2 regions of the Lactococcus sp. LG1267 genome follow, and region 2 is predicted to be linked to the other one. Evidence: predicted binding sites of a transcription regulator. Region 2 holds the regulator's gene; the other holds the start of a gene.
What was found. The regulator HrcA, encoded in region 2, represses chaperone genes, less so after heat shock. The targets are predictions, from matches to a motif close to TTAGCACTCNNNNNNNNNGAGTGCTAA.

Region 1 (9,718 bases), 180 kb from region 2:
AAATTATCAACTATGTCGATTTTATCAACTATATCCTGGATCGTTTTGATCAAATTATCGAAAAAAATTACAATAACTTTAAAATTATTCGTCAAATATCTCAACAAGAGATTTGGCTTGAAATCGATACCGATAAGCTTTCGCAGGTTATTGACAATATCATCAATAATGCCTTTAAGTATTCTCCAAAAGGCGGAACAATTACCGTAAGCGTCTGGTGTGAAAGCAACAAAGCATTTACTTCTATTGCCGACCAAGGTATGGGAATCCCAAAACCTGCTTTAGCCAAAGTTTTTGACCGTTTTTATCGTGTCGATAATGCTTCAAGAAATAGCCAAATCGGTGGTACAGGCTTAGGCTTATCTATTGCCTATGATATTATGAAACTCCACAAAGGTGATATAGTAGTCACTTCTGATGGTAAAACTGGTTCAACTTTCACCCTGTCTTTCCCTTACAGTGATGAAATTAATCAAGAAAATAACGACTGGGAGGATTTTGCTGAATGAGCACTGAATCAGCATTTAAATATTCAATTTTAGCATCAGGAAGTACTGGAAATTCTTTTTACTTGGAAACACCTGAAAAGAAAATTCTGGTAGATGCTGGATTATCTGGAAAAAAAGTCGAGAGTTTATTAGGAGAGATTGACCGAGACATCAAAGATGTCGATGCACTCCTGATTACTCATGAGCATAGCGACCATATCAAAGGAATTGGTGTTCTTGCCCGAAAACACGGTATTCAGCTTTACGCCAATGAATTAACCTGGCAAGAACTGGAAAGTAAAAACTCACTAGGAAAAATTGCGAGTGAGCAAAAACATATCTTTGAAATGGGCAAAACTAAAACTTTTGGCGATATCGATGTCGAAAGTTTTGGGGTGAGTCATGATGCTATCGCGCCCCAATTTTATCGTTTTATGAAAGATAATAAATCCTTCGTATTACTTACAGATACAGGTTATGTAAGTGACCGTATGCGTGGTACAATCGAAAATGCCGACGGCTATCTTATGGAAAGTAATCACGATATTGAGATCCTCCGCATGGGGGGCTACCCTTGGAAAACAAAACAACGTATTCTCAGCGACCAAGGCCATTTATCTAACGAAGATGGTGCCGAAGCTGCTTTTAATGTTTTAGGAAATAAAACAAAACGCATCTTCCTCGGTCACCTTAGCCTGAATAACAATATTCAAGAGCTTGCACATATGACCATGGACGGTTTTCTGGCGCAACATGATGTTGATACCAAACGTGACGTTCATATTATTGACACTAGCCATGAGCATGCAAGTAAACTCTATGATATTTAGACAGTATTTACAGCAATAAAAAAAGACACGAATTCGTGTCTTTTTATTGTTACATCATACCACCCATCATTGATGGATCCATAGCTGGAGCTGCTGGTGCAGCTGGTTCTGGTTTATCAGCAACGACTGCTTCAGTCGTCAAGATAAGTCCTGCTACTGAGGCCGCATTTTGGAGGGCTGAACGTGTTACTTTAGCCGGATCCACAATACCTGTCTCAATCATTTCAACCCATTCACCAGTTGCGGCATTGAAACCAATACCTTTTTCTGCTGATTTAAGTTTATCAATAATGATTGAACCTTCGTAACCTGCATTAGCCGCGATTTGTCGTACTGGTTCTTCTAATGCGCGACGTACAATTGTGATACCTGTTTGCACGTCCCCTTCTTCTTCAAGACTGTCAAGGGCAGAGATAACTGTAACAAGGGCAGTACCTCCACCAGCAACGATACCTTCTTCGACGGCTGCGCGTGTTGCATTAAGTGCGTCTTCAATCAAAAGTTTTTGCGCTTTAAGTTCAGTTTCTGTAGCGGCACCGACTTTAATCACAGCGACTCCACCAGAAAGTTTAGCTAAACGTTCTTGAAGTTTTTCACGATCAAATTCTGAAGTAGTTTGTTCAACTTGAGCTTTAATTGTTGCTACACGAGTAGCAATAGCATCTGCTGAACCAGCACCTTCAACGATTGTCGTATGTTCTTTATCAACAGTTACTTTATTGGCTTGACCAAGTGCATCTAAGCTTGCATCTTTAAGTTCTAAACCAAGCTCTTCCGTAATTACTGTACCGCCTGTGAGGATTGCTAAGTCTTCAAGTTGGGCCTTGCGGCGGTCGCCAAAGCCTGGAGCCTTAACCGCTACAACATTGAAAGTACCACGGATTTTGTTCAACACGAGGGTTGGTAATGCTTCACCATCAACATCATCTGCCACAATAAGTAAAGGACGATTTGTTTTCAAGATTTGTTCAAGTAATGGTAAAATTTCTTGAATATTTGAAATCTTCTTATCTGTGATCAAGATATATGGGTTATCAAGGTTGGCCACCATTTTTTCATTGTCTGTCACCATATATTGTGACAAGTAACCACGGTCAAACTGCATACCTTCTACAACTTCAAGTTCAGTTTGCATACCTTTTGATTCTTCAATAGTAATAACACCATCGTTACCAACTTTTTCCATGGCATTTGAGATATACTCTCCAACCTTTTCTGAACGAGAAGAAACAGAGGCAACTTGTGCAATAGCTTCTTTACCAGATACTGGAATAGATAATTCCTTGAGTGCTTTTACTGCTGTTTCCGTTGCCAACTCAATACCACGACGAATGCCCACTGGATTAGCTCCGGCAGTTACGTTCTTCAAACCTTCACGAACAATCGCTTGTGTTAAAACAGTCGCTGTTGTAGTACCATCACCCGCAACATCATTTGTTTTTGAGGCCACTTCACTGACTAATTTTGCCCCCATATTTTCAAAGTGATCTTCTAATTCAATTTCTTTTGCGATAGTTACACCATCATTCGTGATAAGTGGACTACCATATGATTTTTCCAGAACAACATTGCGACCTTTAGGACCAAGTGTTGTTTTTACTGTATCTGCTAAAATATCAATACCACGAACCATTGCTGAACGAGCATCTGATGAAAATTTAATATCTTTTGCCATTTTTTATTATCTCCTGTCTTTATTTTCCTTAAACAGTCGCAAGAATTTCAGATTCTTTGATAATCAAGAAATCTTCGCCTTCAAATTTTACATTTGTACCGGCAAACTTTTCAAAGAGAACTGCATCACCAACTTGTACTGTTGGTGCAATAACTGTACCATGAGGAGTTGTTTTACCTGGGCCTACTGCCACAACTTCTGCAACTTGTGGTTTCTCTTGTGCTGCTGAGGCCAAGACGATCCCACCTAAAGATTTTTCTTCTTCCTCTTTTATACGCAATACAACGCGATCCGCTAAGGGTTTCAACATGTTATTCCTCCATTTTATGTTATTTTAGCACTCTTTAAGTTGGAGTGCTAATTTATATATCTTATTTTACCGCGAAGGTCAAAATTAGTCAAGAAAAAAACTTCTTTTTTTATTTTTTTAAATCGTTTTCTTATGGAGCCTGAGTTTCTTCAAGGCCCACTCGTAATGTGAAGCCAATGATGACTGAAAATACTGCGCTAAGGATGTTGTCCCAGTCCAAGGATAATATTGCTTCGTATAAAGCTCTTCATCTGAAAAATGTTGCAATAACTGGATAGTTCTTAGGTGACTTGTAGCAAGTTTTTCCTTTATTTCTTCATAAGGAGTAGCTTGATGCTTTTCCCAGATCTCTTGATTCATTGTCGCATAGTTTTTCCAAGTATAGGGTGTGGGTAAAAAGCTTTGACAGTTTCCTGAAACATTACTTTTTACAAAATTTTGTAAAAGTACTTGCCACTCATAAAGATGGGCATACACATCACGGATATTCTTATCTCGCCCCCAATGTGCCTCTTTTCCCTTCTCTTGGCCAAAGGCAAAAGTTGCTGTTTGTGCCTCTAAAGGTAGTGCGTCAACCAAATGACACAGCTTTTTCCAGTTTTCTTCTGAAAAGGAAATCAACTCTTTTTTCGTTTTTGCCTTTACCATTTTTCCCTCCTCACTTTCCTGTTCTCATCCTATCAAAAGAAAACGCTTTTTTCAATTTAAAACGGTAATTCGTCTTCTTTTAAATTAAGAGCACTATTTTCTATAGAATCTTGTCGCATGGCAACTGTCGCGCGACTTTCCAAAAGGTCAAAAGTTTTCACCAACACTTCTGTCACATAGCGTTTTTGTTCCTGCTTGTCCACATAATTCCTGGTTCGTATCTCCCCTTCTACAGCAAGTAGGGCACCTTTTTTAGCATAGGATGTACAGTGTTCCGCCTGTTTCTCCCAAAAGACCAAAGCGACAAAGTCTGTATCTTTTTCACCTGAAGCATTTTTATAGCGTCGTTTGACAGCAAGATTTATTCTCAATAGGCTTTTCCCATTAGATGTTTTAGTGAGTTCTGGATCTGCAACGAGTCGGCCAACAAGTAACGTTTTATTCATTTTGACACCTCCTTACTTTTTGTACGAAAAAAGACCTCAGCTTTCACTAAGGTCTTTATTATTTTATATTTAGGCTTGCCACATGCTTGTTGCATCAAAAGCTGACCCAGCTTCTAAATCTGTATCCAATTCGATGATACCACGAACTTGTGGTGCATTTGGTAAGTCAAGCTCTCGTGCCGAGCACAGCATGCCATAAGAAGGTACACCACGCAAAGCACCTGGCCAGATTAAAGAACCAGAAGGCATCATTGCACCAGGTAAAGCCGCTACTGTTTTCATACCAACAACGGCATTGGGAGCACCACAAACGATTTGAACTGGTGCATCTAGACCAACTTCTACTTGGCACACATGTAAATGATCGCTGTCTGCATGATCCTCCATCGTTAAAATCTCAGCGACTACAAATTTAGGTTGGCCATCATATGTAAACTGCTCGTCAAAGCCAGCTGCCTTAAGTTTTACATTAAGTTCCGTTACTTGAGGCTCAGATAAATCATTATGTCCTTGAGCCAAATCTGGCCAGTCTTTTTTTATATCGAAAATGTTCCAGCCCACTGTTTGTCCTGTATCTTCACGGAAGATACGCGCAACATCCGCCTTACGTTCGTAAGTTACTTCTGCGCCCTCATTGTTTGCCACAATCAGCATGAGGACATCACCAACATTTTTATTATACGTTGCAATCATTTTATTTATCTACACCCTTCAAAAATTCACTAACTTCTTCTTTAGTTTTACGTAGCTTATTCACTAAGCGTCCTGTTTCTTTACCATTTTCAAGTGTCACAAAGCTAGGAATACCCATGATTCCCCATTCAATAGCCAAGTCCATGAATTCGTCACGGTCAACTTCTACAAAGTCAAAGTCTGAAAATTCAGCTTCTAATTCTGGCATTTTTGGTTTGATAAAAGTACAGTCTGGGCACCATCCTGCAGTGAAAAACAAGACATGTTTGCCTTCTGATTTTACAATTTCAGCTAGTTCCTCATAATTTTTTGGAATAATCATAAATACTCCTCTCCTAATTCTGTAATTTCTAAGGTTTCTCCATCAATTTCAAAATTGATGTTTTGGTTTGTTCCAACAATCACGCCACCTTGATAAATAGCTCCGCGATCTGCCTCCTCAAAGATCCATACTGTTTGAATATCTTGGTCAGCAAAAGCTTCACGTACTGCTTGAATAACCTCTGCCCGCAAATTTTCTTCAACGTGTTTATAACTCTGATAGAGCACTCGCGCACCAGCTACACCAGCCAGCAGCCCTAAACCAACTTTCAAATATTTTTTCATATAAAAAATTTTAACATAAATTTGAGTATATTAGTACTTATAATTACTGTTTCCCCTCAGATCAGTTCCGCTTTTCTATAAATCCCCTAAAACTTATCCGTCTTTAAAAATTATAGTTATTAAATAGCATTAGGACAATACTATTATATACGGCTTTTAAATGCTACAATAAGGGAGTATAAAAAATCAAAGGAGACGAGATGACTCTATTTAACAAAATTAAAGAAATAACTGAAATTCAAGCAACAAGTGGTTACGAAGCACCAATGCGTGACTATCTTCGTGCCCGTATGGTGGACCTCGGCTACACACCTGAAACTGATGGTCTGGGCGGAATCTTTGTCACTAAAGAAAGTAAAACAGAAAATGCGCCTCGTGTTATGGTTGCAGCTCACATGGATGAAGTCGGCTTCATGGTGTCGTCAATTAAGGCAGATGGTACTTTACGTGTAGTCACTCTGGGTGGTTGGAATCCTTTAGTTGTTAGTGCACAACGCTTTACGCTATTCACACGTGATGGTAAAAAAATACCTGTTGTGACTGGTGGCCTACCACCACATCTTTTACGTGGAGCAGCGGGCGCACCTGCTATGCCACAAGTGGAAGATATCATCTTTGACGGTGGTTTTATGAGCAAAGAAGAAGTTTTAGAATTTGGGATTCGTCAAGGTGACGTCATCGTTCCTGAATCTGAAACAATTTTAACTGCTAATGGTAAAAATGTCATCAGTAAAGCTTGGGATAATCGCTACGGGTGTCTTATGGTCTTAGAACTTTTGGACTACCTTAAAGACAAAGAATTGCCAGTAACCTTGATTATCGGTGCAAATGTTCAGGAAGAAGTTGGCCTTCGCGGTGCCCATGTTTCAACAACTAAATTTAAACCTGAAGTTTTCTTTGCTGTTGACTGTTCTCCTGCAACGGATACTTTTGGAAACGACAATGGTCGTCTTGGCGAAGGCTCGCTTCTTCGTTATTACGACCCAGGTCATATCATGCTGCCTGGTATGAAGGACTTCCTCCTCAACACAGCAGAAGTTAATGGTATCAAAACACAAGCTTATATCTCAAAAGGTGGAACTGATGCTGGTGCAGCACACTTGCAAAACGAAGGTGTACCTTCAACAACTATTGGTGTGTGTGCCCGTTATATCCATAGTCACCAAACTATCTTCAACATGGATGATTTCACAGAAGCGCAAAACTTTATCCGGGCTATCGTTATGAGTCTTGATCAAGAAAAAGTAGCAGCCATTAAAAACTACTAATAAAAAAGTTAAAAAAAAGAGGTCCTGAGCCTCTTTTTTTAGTCATTCAGTTTTATTTCAGAAAGAAAAAGTAAAATCATAAAGCACCAAATATGAATTTTAGGGAAATTTATGAATAAAAAACTATACTATACTACTGGTTTACTTACTCTGGTAAGTTTTATCACACTGACTGCCATTGTAAAACTTTCTTATACACACGCACCTATTCCAAGCATTGATTCGCATTTACAGACAGTTGCTTGGCATCTTCAAAACAATGAATTTTTGGTTCAAATTTCAAGTGTAATTGCTAAATTTCTAGGTGACACAATGGGCGCTATAATTGGTCTTGTTATTGCTGCTATTATTTTTATCAAAGATAAGGTTTCAGCAATATGGTTAGCTCTGGTAGCCGGAATTGCTGTGGGGGGAAATACCTTGATTAAATTAGTTATTGGCCGTGATCGCCCTGACATTCATCGTATTGCCGCCTTTACAGATGAGCCAGGAAAAAGTTTTGCCAGTGGACATACAACTTTTGCTGTAGTACTCTTTGGCTGTCTCTTTTTTACCCTCTTACACTATCTCTCTTCTGTATGGAGCAAAACATTAGTTGGTTTTGTCGCTGTGGGGTTAATTTTTTTAACAATGTTTTCACGTGTACTTCTTGGGGTACATTATCCTTCGGATACTTTAGGCGGCTTACTTTGGGGGCTTTCAGTCATCTGCCTCACTTATCCAACTTATCTTCATTATAAAAACTCAGAAAAACTTCAACCTTATATACCTAAAAGTATGAGAAGAGCTGATTAAAGCTAAAAAGCTTTGACTATATGTCAAGCTTTTTTTCATAGTTGAGTATCTTTTGCTTAATATCTACTGCTGCTTCTTGACCCATAAAACCGCCCAAGCTGCCATCTTTACGCGTGACACGATGACATGGTAAAATGACAGGCAAAGGATTACGTGCTAATGCCTGCCCCACAGCTTGTTGTGCTTTAGGACTTCCGACACGCGCAGCCATTTCCTGATAACTTATAGTCGTTCCCGCTGGAATTTTGGGAAGTTCTAACCAAACAGCTTGTTGAAATGCTGTTCCTGTGGTCAATATAAAGTTCTGGTTCTTATTAAGTGCTTCGTAAGTCGTCTTTTCATGTTGGTCATCGAAAAAAACCTGGGTAATCTCCCCCTTAGCATTGCGCTCTACAGAGAGTGGAATATTCTCATTCAACATAGGTATTATTCTCCTCAAAATCCAACAGCCATTCTTTACGCCATAGTCCTCCAGTATAACCTGCCAGCTGCCCGGAGCTTTTTTTCAATCGATGACATGGAATCACGATTGCAAAGGGATTGGCTGCATTTGCTGCCCCTACTGCAATACTGGCTTGCGGATGCGCGAGTCCTTGTGCGATTTCTTTATAGGTTCTTGTTTGCCCAAACGGAATATCTTCAACTTTTTTCCAGACTTTTTGCTGAAACTCTGTACCTTGCACAGCTAAAGGGAGTTTAAAACTTTTTCTTTTTCTTGCAAAATACTCTTGCAACTCTTCTTCAAGTTGACATGAAATCGGAGTTGGATGTTCCAAAATAATAGCATTCTGTCTTGCAATCTTCGCCTGTAAATTCTTATGCTCTGTAAAGCCTAAGCGATAAAGAAACTGCGCATCACTGATACTTATCATTTGACCAATAGGTGTGTCAATATAGTTTTTATAGAGGCGCTTCTTCATGTTCTTATTATAACATAGTTCTCTCACCCAGAAACTACCTCAGAGCAAAAAAAAGAGAGCGAATACCCTCTCTTTTTTACTATTTTCTAGTTCCTAAAATTCTGTTCCACGCGTCATTATAATTCGCCTCTGTACCACCAATTCCAAACTTGAATTGTGTCACAGGTGCTCCGTTTTTAGCCCAATAACTTGTGGTTGTTTCACCGGAGACTTTAACATTTTTTAGATTCCCTCCAGTTACAGTGCCTGGTTTTTGACCGGTCGACTTAAGAACAGTGCTCTGGATCACATCTGGATCTTTACTTGGTTCTGGGAACTTTTCACCAGGACCAAACACATTTGGATCCGCTGCTGCGATTGCATTGACCAAGTTTGCCATATATGTACCATTATTGACCGCAGCTGTCTTGCTGCCCATCGGCGTATTATTATCATGACCAATCCAACCTCCAAGGGATACTTTAGGCGTTGAAAGCATGAGCCAACCGTCTACATAATCATTGGAAGTACCTGTCTTGCCTGTCCAATCCACGCTACTTGCAAGTGTTGGATTAATGGCCTGTAAATCTTGTAAAAAGTTTGTTGTACGACGACTGACATCATAGGTCAAAACATTACGTAAAAGATTCTCAGTAATTGTTGATGTTGCTTGTGAAAAGACTCTCTCTGCTTGACTCTTATGTTCGTAGATATCTTTACCGGAGTCGTCTTTTATGCTTTGGACAACATAGTGTGGCTCATAAACCCCGCCATTAGCTAAGGCTTGGTAGCCATTGGTATGTTGCACCACAGTTGGCTCAATACCACCACCGAGTGGAAGAGATTCCACACTGTAGTCTGGCACATAATAGCCCATCTTCTTCATGTAAGGTTCCACGCTATTGCCAGAATCAAGAATGGCTTGATAGGTCCAATGCGCAGGGATATTCCATGACACGCCTAAAGCTTCATTAAGACTTACCATTCCGGTTCCTGTTTCGCCAACGTGCAAGATTGGAGTACCGTCAGAGAAACTTGCTGGATAGTTACTCAGCATACT
Region 2 (9,718 bases):
GGCAGGAATATCTGTCAATTGGAAGCGACCCAATGATTTGTTATCTGCTGCCATTGGACGTTCACCTTGAAGGACGTGGATATCTACTGCTGGTTGATTATCTGCTGCAGTTGAGAAGACTTGTGATTTAGATGTTGGAATTGTTGTATTACGTTCGATAAGTTTTGTAAATACAGAACCCATTGTTTCAATACCAAGTGAAAGTGGAGTTACGTCAAGAAGGACAACGTCTTTAACGTCACCAGTGATGACACCACCTTGGATTGCTGCACCCATAGCAACAACTTCGTCTGGGTTAACAGATTTGTTTGGTGTTTTACCTGTTTCTTTTTGAACAAGATCAACAACTGCTGGGATACGAGTTGAACCACCAACAAGAAGAACTTCATCGATATCAGAAGTTGAAAGACCAGCATCAGAAAGGGCTTGACGTACAGGTTCGCGTGTTGCTTCAACCAATGAAGCAGTCAATTCGTCAAATTTAGCACGTGTAAGTGTCATTTCCAAGTGAAGTGGACCAGCAGCGCCAGCTGTGATGAACGGCAATGAAATTTGAGTAGAAGTTACACCTGAAAGGTCTTTTTTCGCTTTTTCAGCTGCATCTTTCAAACGTTGAAGGGCCATTTTATCTTGTGAAAGGTCAATGCCGTTTTCTTTCTTGAATTCTGCGACCATGTAATCAATGATAGCTTGGTCAAAGTCATCACCACCAAGTTTGTTGTTACCTGCTGTTGACAATACATCGAAGACACCATCACCTAGTTCAAGGATTGAAACGTCAAATGTACCACCACCAAGGTCAAAGACAAGAATTTTTTCATCTTTGTCTTGTTTGTCCATACCGTAAGCAAGAGCTGCTGCTGTTGGTTCGTTAACGATACGTTCTACTTCAAGACCAGCGATTTTACCAGCATCTTTTGTTGCTTGACGTTGTGCATCGTTGAAGTATGCTGGGACTGTAATAACTGCTTTTTCAACTTTTTCGCCCAAGTATGCTTCAGCTGTTGCTTTCAAGTTTTGAAGAATCATTGCTGAAATTTCTTGAGGTGTGTACTCTTTACCACCGGCAGAAACTTTTTCACTTGTACCCATTTTAGATTTGATTGAGATGATTGTATCTGGGTTTGTTACGGCTTGGCGTTTTGCAGCATCACCAACTTGAATTTCACCATTTTTAAAAGCGACAACAGATGGTGTTGTACGATTTCCTTCTGGATTTGGAATAATTTTTGCTTCAGTTCCTTCGAGAACTGCTACTGCTGAGTTTGTTGTACCAAGGTCAATACCAATAATTTTAGACATATGCTTTACCTCTTTTTTTATTTTATTGTTTTTATCTATTCTTATAGTTTAAGGACATTTCGGTCACTTCTTGTTTCTTATTGTGCAACAACGACCATTGCTGGACGAAGGATACGATCATGGATTTGGTAGCCTTTTTGGAAGACTTGAACGACATGATCTGCAGGATGCTCATCATCAGCTGGGACAGTTTGCACAGCCATATGGAAGTTTGGATCAAAGGCTCCGTCTGCTTTGACTTCTGTAACGCCTTCTTCTTTAAGTGCGTTGATCAAGCTTTCTCGCGTCATTTCTAAACCTTTTTTGACATCTTCTGTTAATCCTTCAACAGCAAGTGCACGCTCCAAGTTATCTAAGCTTGGCAAAATCTTTTTCGCCAAATCTTGTGAGCGATATTTCAAGATACTAGAACGTTCTTCGTTGGCACGGCGTTGAATATTTTGGATTTCTGCGCTAATACGGAGAAATTTATTTTCCCATTCTTCAGCCTTTGCTACAGCTGCATCAAGCTCAGAAACTTCTTCTTCGACGATATCTTCAAGTGCTTCTTCAGTAAGCTCTTCGACAACTTCTTCTTCCTGATCTTTTTTCTTTAATTCTTCTTTATTTTCTTCAGCCATATTGTTTCCTTTTCTTTTAAATAATTTCATATATTAACTTATCTCATAATGGTTACCATCAAGGTAACGATAATAGTCCATGAGTTTCATACTTAAGACTTTCGCAAGTAAGTCCAGTGTACTCAAGGTTTTCTGATAATCTTGTTCTACAGGACCAATGACTGTCAGCGTTCCTAAACCACGATATGGAATAACAAACTTTTGACTGATCAACGTTAGGTTAGCAAAATAAGACATATTGTCAATGACAACCGAACGCATCTCATCTGTACTTGTTAATTCTCGTATTTCTTGAGCCATACGTGTATCATCGCTTAAAATTTTATAAAGCTCAGAAAGATTGTCTGTGGCAAAATCAAAGACATATTCACGTCCGCTACTTGTCAAATGCTCTGTGAACAAATCTGCAAAGACGGATTCAAAGAGCTCCAAGACATCACCAGTTGTTTTAAAGTACCGCTGTACTATCTGTGGGATATCCGTCCTCAACGCATAATGCACATCAAGAACTTTCTTACCTACTAAACGTTCTTTAATCAACCGTGTAAAGACTTGCAAGTCATGTTCACTCATACTTTTGGGGAGTACAAACTGATTTGTCCGAAGTTCGCCTGTCGCTAAGGTCATCACTGTCAACATCGAGTGATTATCTAAAGTGACAAGTTCAAAGGACTGTAAGACTTGCTCTTTCTGAGGAACATTAAGTACGAAAGAAGTTAAGCCGGTCAATCTTGAGAGAACTTCACTTGCTCTTTCAAATAAATCCGATAAGCGATAAAACTCACCATCAAAGGATTTCATAATTTGAAAAAGATCATTTTGTGTAAATTCTTCCAAGCGCAATACATTTTCTACAAAGTATTTGTAACCTGAAATACTAGGAACACGCCCACTTGACGTATGTTCTTTTTGAATGAGTCCAAGATTTTCCAAGGCTTTCATATCATTTCTGATTGTCGCACTTGATGCTTTAATCTGTTCCAATAAAGCTTTAGAACCAACGGGTGTGTGCTCTTTCGCGTAAAGTGAGACAATCAAATCCAAAATCTGTTGTTGCCGTTCTGTAATCATCTTTGTCTCCTTTCTTCGCTTTTAGCACTCACCATCCTCAAGTGCTAACAATATTATTATAACCCTTATCTCCTATCTTGTCAAGCAAAAAAACCAAAAATTAGCACTCTTTTTTATAGAGTGCTAATTTTTGGTTTTTTAAATAAATCCTACTTCTTTAGCAATGAAACGGATGCTAAAGAGACTAACAAGCATGACAGCTAGTGGAAATAATAGCGCTAGATTTTGCTGATGCATGAGATATTGATAGCCCCAATCAACAATTACCAGCACAGCCGCTATCTCTAAAATCCATAGTCCCACATTGAAAAAGCGGAGTATGAGTAAGATGAGAAGGAAAACCAAGAGTATTTCTATTATATTTTGCCATTGGGCTACTGGAGCCAGAGTTTTATTGATAAATCCCGTTATTGTGCGGCTTGTATTTTGAAAAACCGTCGTAAAGGTATTGGGTGATGCTAAAAGCCGTTGTGCAATAATCATTAAAGTATAGAGAAATAAGGCAATATTAGCATATAAAATCAAGTAGGCTTTATTCAACATTGTTGTGCGACTCCTTTTAACGCCCTTTATTTTACTGGGGCAATAACTTCAAATATTCTTCAAGTGTAAGGTTGTGTTTTGTCATATATTTGGCATTATCCACACCTACATAACGAAAATGCCAATCCTCATAATCCACACCAGTGGATGCTTTCCCACCTTCCGGGAAACGTAGTACAAAACCGTACTCAGGCGCAATTTTCTTCACTTGTGCGACTACATCTTCAGGGCTTTGGTTCAAAGCATCTACTGTCGACATATCAACAGCTAAGCCTGTTTGGTGCTCTGAGCTACCTGCAGGCTGTGAATAAGTCTTAACATTAGTTTCAGCTTGCTCACGAGATATAGGTTGCCCTGTGTTATTGACTGATCCTGCAGCACCAACCATTTCATTTTCCACATAAGTATTGAAGAGTTGTTCTTGATAAGCCACTGAGCGATATGCCGAAATCAAGTGTTCTGAGGGATCAATAGCCTGCGCTGCTGCTAAAAATTTAACAAGAGCATCTGCGATACGTTGATCAACCTGCACAGTGCCAACAGTTGTAAGCTCTGGGGAGAGTTCCTCTTTTGGATTTTCCCTGTTTACCAGAACAAGATTCCAGTCAGAACGATGAGCTTCCGGTAAATCAGTTGCCTTACTTTCAGCTGGCGAACTTGAAGATGAAGTTTGTCTTGGTTCAGCCGTTTTTTTCGTGACTTGTGTCTTGAGTTTACTTACAGCAAATACACATAGTCCAATGAAGACCAAGAGAATAATGAAACTTCCGATTACTCTACTTTTTTTGAGTTTTCTTTTTTTAGTTCTTCTTTGCATTTTTTATGATTTCTGCTCCAAGTTTGCGATACTCCATCGATCCGATATCTCCTACTTCAAATTTTCCATTTTCAAAAGTCAGATGTGTCACGGAACCATTATCCAAATTATGCGGACGTTCTTTATCTGGACGAAGCATTTTGATATAGCTTGCAATCGTCATCCCATGACTAACTATGACGATATTTTTCGCTCCCGCTGCTTCTGCTTCAGTTGCCATATCAGAAAAGCCATTCATAATACGTCCAGAGAGTTCTTCCCAAGTTTCCGCCCATCCTGCAGTATCGACTTCATAAATAGCACGCGCTAGTTCTTCATCTGAAGGGAACTTCCCTGTCTCTTGCATACCTTTTTCAGCAAAGATAATAGGAAGAACCCCATCAAAGAGTTCGCCATCATATCCCCCATCAAAAGAACCAAAACACCATTCACGAATACGCTTGTCCATCTTATAAGGAATATCTTTATTCTCGGAGTATTCCAAGATAAAGCCCATCGTTTGTATTGTTCTGCCAGAGTCAGAAGAATAAGCACGATCAAACTTCAACCCTTTAGCTTTGAAGCCCAGCCCCAACTCCATAGCTCCACGTTCACCTTCAGCAGTGAGCGGTGTGTCCGACCAACCTTGGGCTCTGCCGATTGTATTAAACATTGTTTTTCCGTGTCTTACCAAATAAATCTCAACCATGAACTCACCTTATCTTCTATTATATATATATCTTTAATTATACTTTATTTCAAAGCAATTGAACAGAGAAAAAAACCTCTTCTTATATAAGAGATTTTCTATCTATAGGCTATTTTTAGCTAAATTTTTTGATTTTTTCTTGAATCTCACGTGCTGAGTCTTTCAATTTATCCGCTTCTTCTTTGCTGATGCTTTCGATAAATCCAGGATAAGCTTGTGCACCATCGCGTCCAACAAGTGCTGGTGTTGACAAATACGCATCAAGTTCAGCATCGTAATGCGAGCAGACCACAGCTGCTTTGGCATCAGATAAAATGAGATTCATTAGACTCACTGAAGCTGCAGCAATAGCAAAGTTCGTATAGCCCTTTCCTTCATATACGACAAAACCGCCATGGCGTGCTGAATCTTCGATTTTTTCAAGGTCAAAATTGTTTGTCACTGCTGTTTTTTCAAATGGTACGCCACCAATATTTACTGTTGACCACGCTGCAAATTGCGAATCACCATGTTCACCAAGCATATAGCCGCTCACACTTCTCGCATCTACACCTGCTTCTTCAGCAATATAACGGTGTAAACGAGCCGAATCTAAATATGTTCCCGTTCCAAAAACTTGGTTTTTGGGAAGGTTAAGAGCTTGTGAATAAAGCTGTGCAATCACATCATTAGGGTTGGTTACGATTAAGAAAACACCATTAAAGCCTGAAGCATTAATTTCATCTGCTACTGCTTTGACCATGGGTGTATTAATTTTCAACTCTTGGAAACGATCTTGGGCATCAAGAGCTTTGATATGGCCCAAAGCAGAAATAACGACTTCTGCATCAGAAAGGTCTGGATAATCGCCGACAGTAATCTTTGTATGACTATTGAGTAGGCTAGCTGCATCAAGCATGTCAAAAGCTTCCGCTTTAGATTTTGCAGTATTTTTATCAATAAGGACTAATTCATCAACATAGCCTGCTTGAACAATCATTTGAGCAATCATTGCTCCGACATTCCCTAACCCAATTATACCTACTTTACGCATCTGAATCTCCTTTAAATTTTAGAGGATTTCTCCTCATTGTTTGTTTCATTGTATCAAAAAAAATCCCTTTTTTCAGAGATTTTTTCTTTTATTTACCAAAGATTTGTTTTAGCCAACTGGCTTTCTTGAGGATTCCGAGAAGGAGTACAGAGGTCCCTATTCCTGTAACTACTCCTCCTGTCCCAGCTGCATGCACAGCTATGGCATGTTTACGCGTTACAGCATCCTTATCCGCATCATCAAGTGAATTGATAGAGGTATGTTGTGACATCAGTGGGATATTTGCTTCCCCCCAGGTATAAGGAAGTTCTCCTTTGGTAGAAACTTGAGTAGTTGTATTCTTATTTTCTATTTCTTGTGGCTTTATAGTTTCTGCTGGGGTAACTTCTGTTGTATCCTTTTTATCTTGATTATGTGCTTCCAGATTTTTAAGAGGTTGATCTCTTTCTGTATCCGACTCCGGGTTCTGTACCTCTACTTTTTCTGGTGTTGTGAGTGAAATTGAAGGTAAACTATTATCCGGCTGCTCTGGTACAATTGGAGGTGCTGTAGGTGTAATCGGCACAGGTTCGCCTACAGGTACCAAAGGAAGAGTATTATCCGGAATTATGGGGACTGTTGGTGTGATAGGAACAGGTTCACCTATGGTTACTGGCGGAAGTGTAATATCTGGTGTTTCTGGAACGATCGGAGGCATTGTCGGCGTAATAGGCTGAGGGTTTTCAGGTGTTGTCGATCCACCGCCTGTATTTGCTTCCTCGGTTAACGAATTATTGGCACTTTTGTCCTGCAGTTCTTCAGCTTGGACACGTGAAACTGATGCAGAATAAGCTTGGCTCGGGTTCAGAATGATTGTTTGCCCTAATACTATGGTGGTTGCTAAAATTATACAATATCTTTTCTTTCTCATTCGCTTTTTGCCTCCTTTCTCATTATTTCTACTATACACCTTGTTTGAACGTATGCTGGGTTGCTATCGCTTCTTGCGCTCGACGGATACTTGGCTCAGCCAGTAAACTTTGCTCAACACGAGAATTTTTTATTTCTAGCTCTAATAGTTCAACTGCTTCATGCAAAGTTTGAACATCTTCTACACTTAAGACCTCAATAATATAGTTCAAGCTCTTGACATTCAGATACTTTTCAGGGAGTTCAGTACTTATTAATGTCTCAGATCCCAACGATCCCTCTAGACTATCAATCAGACATTGACTTTTTTGATTGTATTTAGGAAAAAGTTGCTTAACAAGAGCTTTTCGCCCAATGGGAAGTGTGTTACTTCCAAATATCTTTTTGAAAATATCATTTAGAAAAATTCCCAGAGCCCATAAGGCAAAGCTCAACATAAACGTGATTAAGAAGGTTTCTAAAGCGGAACGATCCAGTTGCCCATGACCATGTATAAAAGAAAAATCGTTTATAATATAAAAAGCTAAAATAAGGACAGGAAAGCTGAACGCAAGTAAAGACGAGCGGTAATTAATTTTGTACTGAATTTCTTGACGAAATTCGATCTTTATAACTTCAAGTTGATGGAGTTTGTCTTCTATTGTTTCGACTATTTCCATCAGTTCTTGGCAATGATCCAATGCCACACTTTCCTCCTTTCCCATAATTCCCTCTCTCTTCTCAATACTACATTTCTAAATTGTTCCAAAAATCCATCATCCGTAACTATTTATTCATCAAACAGTAAAAAAAGACTTATTATTTACATTTTAACATTTTAATTTGCTGTTTTTTGTTACATTTATATTAAATAACAAAAAAACATCCTAAGGATGTTTTTTATTCTTTTATTAATTGTGTTTCGATACATTCAATCGGTTAATCGCGCGATGAAGTGCTACTTCGGCACGTTTAGCTTCATCAGTCTTATGTGCCGCTTTAGCTTCTTCAAGCTCTTTTTCAGCACGAAGTTTTGCACGTTCGGCACGTGGAACATCGATATCACGATTACGCTCAGCAGAGTCTGCGATCACTGTAATCATACTATCCTTCACTTCAATAATACCGCCATTAACAGCAATATAATCAACGTGCTTCACATCATCAGGACGGCGCACCTTAAGTTCACTGATTTGTAAACCAGCGATTGTGGAAATCATGTTGGGTAAAATCCCCATATCTCCACCAATCGTATGCGCAAGAATGTAGGTTGCATGGTGATCATAAACGACACCCGCAGGAGTGATGACTTGAATAGCCATGACATTTTCACTCATTTCAGCAACCTCCTATCTTAATAACCCATTTTTTTAGCTTTTTCAAGAACGTCTTCGATTGGACCTACACCACGGAAAGCATCTTCTGGAATTGAATCGTATTTACCGTCAAGAATCGCTTTGAAATCTTCAACAGTTTTTTCAATTGGTACATATGATCCTGGTACACCAGTAAATGTTTCGGCAACGTTAAAGTTTTGTGAGAGGAAGAATTGGATACGACGTGCACGGTTAACCAATACTTTTTCATCATCAGACAATTCATCCATACCAAGAATAGCAATGATATCTTGTAATTCTTTATAACGTTGGAGCACACGTTGTACTTCCATAGCTACTGCATAGTGTTCTTCACCAACAATTTCAGGTGTAAGCGCACGTGATGAAGAAGCCAATGGATCAACGGCTGGGTAGATACCCATTTGTGTCAAACGACGTTCCAAGTTTGTTGTTGCATCCAAGTGAGCGAAGGCTGTTGCTGGCGCAGGGTCAGTATAGTCATCGGCTGGGACATAAATCGCTTGGATAGAAGTTACAGAACCTTGTTTTGTTGAAGTGATACGTTCTTGAAGTTGACCCATTTCAGTTGCAAGCGTAGGTTGGTAACCAACGGCTGATGGCATACGTCCTAAGAGGGCAGATACTTCTGAACCGGCTTGGGTGAAACGGAAGATATTATCAATGAAAAGCAAAACGTCTTGTTTTTCTACATCACGGAAATATTCAGCAATTGTCAAACCAGTAAGAGCAACACGCATACGTGCTCCAGGTGGCTCATTCATTTGACCGAAGACCATGGCTGTTTTTTCAATAACGCCTGATTCTTTCATTTCCCAGTAAAGGTCATTCCCTTCACGAGTACGTTCCCCAACACCAGTAAATACGGAAATACCACCGTGTTCTTGGGCAATATTGTGAATCAATTCTTGGATAAGAACGGTTTTACCAACTCCGGCCCCCCCGAACAAGCCAATCTTACCACCTTTAAGGTATGGGGCAAGTAAGTCAATAACTTTAATCCCTGTAACAAGAATTTCATTTGCTGTTGAAAGTTCATCAAAAGATGGCGCTTTTTTATGGATAGGACTGCGTTCTGCATTTTCAGCAAACGCTTCGCCACCATCGATAGCATCTCCAAGTACATTGAAGACACGTCCAAGTGTTTCTTGACCGACAGGTACGCTGATTGCTTTACCTGTATCGAGAACTTCAAGTCCACGTGTTAAGCCATCAGTTGATTCCATAGCGATGGTACGTACGGCACCATCACCAAGTTCCAACGCCACTTCAAGGACGATTTTAGTTTTAACGCCGTCTACATCTTTATAAACGATGAGTGCGTTATTAATCTCAGGAAGAGTCGCGCCTGACGCAAATTCAACGTCGACAACGGGACCAATGACCTGAGTAATTTTACCA

Region 1: the regulator HrcA is predicted to act here: its motif matches at 3,328-3,354, upstream of groES (co-chaperone GroES).

What each region holds. Positions count from the first base shown of each region.
Region 1 is NZ_CP071295.1:730,326-740,043, reverse strand. It holds gene J0J33_RS03705 (ATP-binding protein) at 1-509, shown strand, start outside; gene J0J33_RS03700 (MBL fold metallo-hydrolase) at 506-1,318, shown strand; gene groL (chaperonin GroEL) at 1,368-2,993, opposite strand; gene groES (co-chaperone GroES) at 3,022-3,303, opposite strand; gene J0J33_RS03685 (ClbS/DfsB family four-helix bundle protein) at 3,421-3,951, opposite strand; gene J0J33_RS03680 (single-stranded DNA-binding protein) at 4,008-4,397, opposite strand; gene ytpR (YtpR family tRNA-binding protein) at 4,467-5,090, opposite strand; gene J0J33_RS03670 (thioredoxin family protein) at 5,092-5,412, opposite strand; gene J0J33_RS03665 (hypothetical protein) at 5,409-5,696, opposite strand; gene pepA (glutamyl aminopeptidase) at 5,897-6,964, shown strand; gene J0J33_RS03655 (phosphatase PAP2 family protein) at 7,076-7,759, shown strand; gene J0J33_RS03650 (methylated-DNA--[protein]-cysteine S-methyltransferase) at 7,776-8,180, opposite strand; gene J0J33_RS03645 (methylated-DNA--[protein]-cysteine S-methyltransferase) at 8,170-8,679, opposite strand; gene J0J33_RS03640 (transglycosylase domain-containing protein) at 8,759-9,718, opposite strand, start outside.
Region 2 is NZ_CP071295.1:915,084-924,801, reverse strand. It holds gene dnaK (molecular chaperone DnaK) at 1-1,302, opposite strand, end outside; gene grpE (nucleotide exchange factor GrpE) at 1,380-1,922, opposite strand; gene hrcA (heat-inducible transcriptional repressor HrcA) at 1,956-2,993, opposite strand; gene J0J33_RS04580 (hypothetical protein) at 3,132-3,536, opposite strand; gene J0J33_RS04575 (M15 family metallopeptidase) at 3,568-4,353, opposite strand; gene J0J33_RS04570 (histidine phosphatase family protein) at 4,337-5,041, opposite strand; gene J0J33_RS04565 (saccharopine dehydrogenase NADP-binding domain-containing protein) at 5,157-6,074, opposite strand; gene J0J33_RS04560 (hypothetical protein) at 6,163-6,984, opposite strand; gene J0J33_RS04555 (hypothetical protein) at 7,016-7,687, opposite strand; gene J0J33_RS04550 (F0F1 ATP synthase subunit epsilon) at 7,874-8,299, opposite strand; gene atpD (F0F1 ATP synthase subunit beta) at 8,317-9,718, opposite strand, start outside.